One region of the Staphylococcus sp. FSL K6-0223 genome, then DNA from elsewhere that is predicted to be linked to it. Evidence: riboswitches for the same ligand, from Rfam matches in the RefSeq annotation. Region 1 holds a riboswitch; the other holds the start of a gene.
What was found. Region 1 has a riboswitch for S-adenosylmethionine ahead of MHI13_RS15300 (methionine ABC transporter ATP-binding protein). Riboswitches for the same ligand answer to the same signal wherever they lie in the genome.
Positions count from the first base shown of each region.

Region 2: linked by a shared signal. The riboswitch ahead of MHI13_RS19210 (Na+/H+ antiporter NhaC family protein) and the one ahead of MHI13_RS15300 (methionine ABC transporter ATP-binding protein) in region 1 are both predicted to bind S-adenosylmethionine.

Region 1 is NZ_JBBOYX010000002.1:916,165-919,382, forward strand. Features, by position in the region: gene MHI13_RS15295 (methionine ABC transporter permease) at 1-502, opposite strand, end outside; gene MHI13_RS15300 (methionine ABC transporter ATP-binding protein) at 495-1,520, opposite strand; SAM riboswitch class I at 1,610-1,712, opposite strand; gene MHI13_RS15305 (thioredoxin family protein) at 1,770-2,066, opposite strand; gene MHI13_RS15310 (toprim domain-containing protein) at 2,059-2,445, opposite strand; gene gcvH (glycine cleavage system protein GcvH) at 2,673-3,053, opposite strand.
Region 2 is NZ_JBBOYX010000003.1:381,748-384,965, forward strand. Features, by position in the region: gene MHI13_RS19205 (SRPBCC family protein) at 1-292, opposite strand, end outside; gene MHI13_RS19210 (Na+/H+ antiporter NhaC family protein) at 420-1,721, opposite strand; SAM riboswitch class I at 1,917-2,013, opposite strand; gene MHI13_RS19215 (hypothetical protein) at 2,085-2,675, opposite strand; gene MHI13_RS19220 (SDR family oxidoreductase) at 2,865-3,218, opposite strand, start outside.

The DNA.
Region 1 (3,218 bases):
CGGTTACAGTAATACCTGAGACTAAAGCTGGCATCGCTTCAGGAAGTAGTACTTTGCGTACAACAGTCCATGTGTTAGCTCCCATTGACCAAGCCGCTTCAATTACACCTTTATCAATTTCTTTAAATGCAATTTCTACTAAACGAGCATAGAATGGAGCTGCACCAATTATAAGTGCAGGTAATGCTCCTGTCGGTCCACTAATAGTACCTAAGATGACACTCGTAAATGGTATGAGTAATAAAATTAAAATAATGAACGGAATGGCTCTAAATAAGTTCACTATAAATGAGACAATTGTATAGAATATTCGAGCTGCTGGTGAATGACTCTTCGCAGATAGGAAAAGTAACACACCTAAAATCAAACCAAATATAAAGGCGAAAATAGTAGAAACAATTGTCATATACAGCGTTTCTAAAATAGCTTGCCATACATCTGGCCATTGAACATTAGGCATTGTAAACATTTCATGAAAAATTTCGCCATAAGACTTACCCATGTCTCAACACCTCCACATTCACATGTTGCTCATGAAGATCATTTTTAAAATGTTCAAAGCTATCATTATTAATGTGTGGAATATGAATCACTAAGAATCCTATAGACCCATTTCTAGTATTCTTGATGTCAGCTTCTAGAATATTAACGTCAATATTATGTGTTTTCGTGATATACGAAACAATAGGTTCAGTTGCATTATCACCAGTAAAGTTCAATCTCACTATGTAAGAATCACTCGCTAATGGTTCTAATTCATCTAAAGAATCTTCAAAATCATCATTTAAATCGTCTTTAACAAAGCGTTTTGTAACCGCGTGTTGAGGATTCTCAAACACTTCACTTACTTTACCTTGCTCTATTACTTTACCGCTTTCCATTACAGCAACTTCATCACATATACGTCTAATTACGTGCATTTCATGAGTAATTAAAACGATAGTAAGATTTTGCTGTTCTCTTACTTTAAGTAATAGGTCCAAAATTTCGTCAGTTGTTTGAGGGTCTAAAGCACTCGTAGCTTCATCACAAAGTAAAACATCAGGATCATTTGCTAATGCTCTAGCAATACCTACTCTTTGTTTTTGTCCCCCAGATAACTCTGATGGATAAGCACTTTCTCGTCCTTTCAAACCTACCAATTCTACTAATTCGAGTGCTTTTTGCTTCGCTTTACCACTTGGGACTCCTGCGATTTCAAGCGGAAATGTGATATTTTTTAAAACGGTTCTTGACCATAATAAGTTGAAATGTTGGAAAATCATACTTACTTTTTGTCGTTTTTTTCGTAGCTCTGATTTAGATAATTTACTAATATTGTCCCCGTCAATTATTACATCTCCTGAAGTTGGAGATTCCAAGTTGTTGAACATTTTAATTAGTGTACTTTTACCAGCACCAGAGAAACCAATAACGCCAAAAATTGAGCCTGATTCAATATTTAAATCAACGTGATCAACTGCAAGAACATCTTTGTTCTTAGTATGATATCGTTTAACTATTTGATTTAACTCAATCACGTTAATAGCCTCCTTAAATTGCATATATAAATTAAAAAATGCTTTCTCAACTTATAGAGAGTTGAGAAAGCATTCTAAAAATCTTCTTTCTCTCATCTTCTAAAGTTGAACTTTATGTGAATTGGCACCATTTCTATATCAGACGGTTGCCGGGCTTCATAGGGCACATCCCTCCACCTCTCTCGATAAGAGTTGTCGCATCATTTAATTTGTATTAATCCTACCATCGTACTAGAGTTTCGTCAATAATTATTTTAAATTTTCTAACAAATAAGGAACTGATTGAAATGCATAGATTCTATTTTCTTCTTTGTCCTTATTCATTACCAATAGAACAGGAACTGACATTATTTCTTTTTCTTTACTAAAATCCGGATGAAAATTTAAATCTACCTTCTTAATAGGCAGCTGTAATATATCATTAGCAATATCTAACATTCTTTCTGAGACTTTACATGTCCCACACATAGGTGTATATCCAAATATAAGATGTTTATCTTCATTATAGTTTTCTGTTATATCTTCGAGATCGATTGTACTACTCATTAACTAAAACTAACCTTTCAGTGTTTAAATTAGGCATTAGATTCTTCTCTTTTCGCACTGCGAATCCGTATCTATTTAAAACATTAGCTAAATAGTTTTTAGGACATTTAGCTACTTCACAATATGTTTTATCAACATATATATGTTCACTTTCGCTTAAATATCGCTTAAACCATTTTCTAATTTTTTCTCCTTCATCATCAGAATCTGCAAGAACATAAACTTGTTTGCCATAAAGTGATTCTATCATATCATCGATTTTATCTATACTCATGGTCCCATGGGTACAAATAATACTTACTGGTTCTGCAATAACTTGTTGCACGCGTTTTTTATCCGACTTACCTTCAACAATGATAACTTTATTCACAATAGTCATGTCAATCCACCTTCTAAGAGTCGATAGTTAACTGTCACTTACATCATTCACAGAATCCTCAAAAACTAAACATTTTTAGAAACACTTAGCACTTTAGTGCTTAGTGTTTCTTATGCATGAGCTTTAGCTCAGGCGTTCCTCTTTTCCACTTAGAATTTTAGTGCTAAGTGTTTCTAAGATAATCTAAAAAAACTCCTTGATTATATTAATCGAGGAGTTTAAACATACTATTCACCAATCATCTCAGAATATTGCTCTGCTGATAATAATTGATCTAATTGACTTTGATCACTAATCTCTACTTTTACCATCCATGCTTTTTCATATGGTGATTCGTTAACAAATTCAGGACTATCTTCTAATTCGTCGTTAACTTCGACGATTTTACCTGAGATAGGCGCATATAATTCTGATACAGTTTTAACTGATTCAACACTACCAAAAGTATCGCCTTCATTTAAATCTTCATCTGTTTCAGGTAATTCAACAAATACGATATCACCTAATTCATTTTGAGCATATTCTGTGATACCAATAGTAGCTACATTATCTTCTACTTTAACCCATTCATGTTCTTTAGAATATTTAAATTCGCTCGGTACTGCCACGAGAATCCCCTCCTAATTATTAATTACATTTTAATGATGCCACACTGATATTGTTCAATCAACTAATATCTAAAAGATTTAATATGATAAAATTCGTGTTTATTTATGTAAAATAACATATTCGCATCATTTCAGTTTTTAATGTTCACTTTTAAAATAAATATT
Region 2 (3,218 bases), on a different contig from region 1:
CGGCGCTTAAACCAGGCATACCTATTGTCATTTTAATGTATTCATCCATTACAAGCTCTTCGTATTTACCTTCGATAACATTTTGCTTCCCATTTCTACTATCTACTATACGATATGTACCGCCTTCTTGGACATCCGCTTCAAAAGTCTTATTTGTACGTGGTGTTGTCATGAACCATTGTTTAAGAATCTCCACTTTTGTCCATGCTTCATAAACAACTTCTGGAGTAAATTTTAGTAAACGTTCGATGTCGATTTCTACGTGTTCATTCTCTACATTATATTTTGCCACTCTCTTTCACCTACTTTCACTCTTATTTCTATTTTAACGTATTTAAGCTATGTCACAAACTCTGAAAGCTCTGAAAAAGTTAAAAGGAAGCTAAAATCTAATTGAGTAGCTTCCTTTTAATTTATATTTATTTTTGAGGTTTATCTTTTAAACGAGGGACTCTCAAAATAATAGCCACTAAACCACAGATTCCTAATAAAATTGGATAGATACTATATGGAACAAGTAAGAATGGAGAAATACCAGCAACACCAGCTGCTGAAATAACTTGAGGACTATATGGGAGTAACCCTTGGAAACATCCTCCGAATATATCTAATATACTAGCTGACTTACGCGGATCGACATCATACTCATCAGCAATATTCTTGGCTAAAGGTCCTGCCATAATAATAGAAATTGTATTATTAGCAGTAGATATATCCGCGGCACTTACTAAACTGGCAATACCTAATTCTGCACCGCGTTTAGATTTAACTCTAGCACGTACAAACTGTAGTAACCAATCTATGCCACCATTATGTTGAATGATACCTACAAGGCCACCAATCAGTAATGCTATCATTGCAATATCTTCCATTCCAATTATACCTTTAGATACGGCACTGAGAAGTCCTTTCCAACCAAAGGAACCATCAATCAATCCTATTAAACCTGCTAAGGCTGTGCCACCAATGAGTACAATGATGACGTTTACCCCTACAAGTGCGAGTATCAGTACTAATAAATATGGAATAACTTTAATTAAGTTATAATCATAACTTTTGGCATGATCGATTGAAATACCATTCGTTAAGAAAAATAAAATTATAATCGTTAAAATAGCACCTGGTAAAACGATTTTAAAATTAACTCTAAACTTGTCATTCATCTTAGTCTTTTGAGTTCTTACTGCAGCAATGGTAGTGTCCGAAATCATTGACAGATTATCACCAAACATTGCACCACCGACTACCGTAGCCATAGCTAAAGCTGCGGGCACATGTGTTGCTTGTGCGAATCCAAATCCTACTGGGGCTATCGCTGCAACAGTCCCAACTGATGTCCCCATCGAAATAGACACGAACATACAAATAACAAATAGGCCTACAATGATTAAATTTTGAGGAATCAATGATAAACCTAAATTAACAGTTGATGTAACACCACCCATTTTTTCAGCAGTAGTTGAAAACGCACCTGCCAAGATAAAAATTAACATCATCAAGATAATGTTCGAATGTCCAGCACCTTTAGTAAATACTTCTACCTTCTTGGCAAAAGATTCTTTTCTATTCATAAGTAAGGCAACGATTACTGTAATTGTAATTGCAACATTTAAAGGCATAGTTGTAAAATCTCCTGAAATAATTCCTACACCTAAAAAGAGTAATACAAATAGGAGTAATGGGAGCAGGGCCCACGCGTTACCTTTCTTTACTTTCTCCATAAATTTGACCTACTTTCCATAAAAATAGGAGCGAAACAGAAATTTCATTCTCAATGAATCATTTCTTCATTCCGCTCCGGCAAGTGACTTTATTTGTAAACTAACCCAAGTGTGTATCAATAGAGTCAACTCATGCCAACAAGTGATTAAAAGATATGTTATTTCACCATTTATACTCTGTTGGCATAGCATTTCAGCTTATCTTCTAACCTTAGCGGTTACTGGAATTGGCACATGATAAAATGTTGCCGAAGCTTCCTAGGGCCAGTCCCTCCACTTCTCTCGATAAGTTATTCGAATTGTGTCTAACGTTACAAGATAATTATAGACACGTCAATACATAAAGTTTATTGTATTTTAAAATTATTCTTCAATCTGTGTAGTGAAAAATTTCTCATAAATCGTGATTGCTAAAGCAACAACAATTAATAATACAATAGCTACACCAAAAACAATCCACCATTTCAAATAAAGACTTATAAATATGAGTAAAATGCTTATAATTGTTAAACATAAAGATACCCTTTTGAAAATTTTTTCAGTTCTAACCGATACAATTTTATATTCACTCATTTCGTCGCCATGAAGAAATTTACCATTTTTTGCTTCACTAATTTTAAGCTTCACTTCAAGGACGTAAGCAATACTTCCAGAACAAATAATGATTAGTAGCATCGTAACATTTGAAAAAGGTTGTGTAATAATCCAACTGAACATTCCAAAATAAGCAAGTGCAGAAACAATTGCTAAAATATAATCAATCATAGGATTAAACCAAGTTATACCTTTTTTTACATTCTCGTTAACTAAATAAACATTAACTGCAGAAATATATGTACAAATAATCACAGCTATAGCTAATATTACTATTAGATTATGATGGCACAATATTAGTGACGGTAAAGCTAAAGCAATTAAGATATTAGGTAACCATCTGATTAAAAAATTCTTCATTTTATAATCACCTTTATTCTATATTTCACCAATCACATACATCTTACATGAAAGCTTCAACTATTATCAAATCACCATTTAATATGGTGCAAACTTTCTACTCTCACACTAAAAAATGGGAACTCAGTCGAGTCCCCATCACCTTAAAATAATCAATATATAATTTGTCTATTAAAAGTAAATCAATTGTTAGTCGATTTGCGTACCACCTGTTACACCAAAGACTTGGCCAGTAGTATAACTTGAATCTTCTGAAGCAAGTAAAACGTAAGTACCTGATAATTCAACTGGTTGACCGGCACGACCCAGTGGCGTTTGTTGTCCAAATGTAGGAATTGCACTTTGAGGTTGACCTCCAGTAATTTGAAGCGGTGACCAGAATGGCCCAGGAGCAACACAATTCACTCGAATACCTTTCGCACCAAGTTCTTCAGAGAAACTTTTCGTTAATGAAATAATTGCTGCTTTAGAAGCTGCGTAATCATGTAAAATTGGACTCGGATTATATCCTTGAACGGAAGACGTCGTCGTAATTGATGCGCC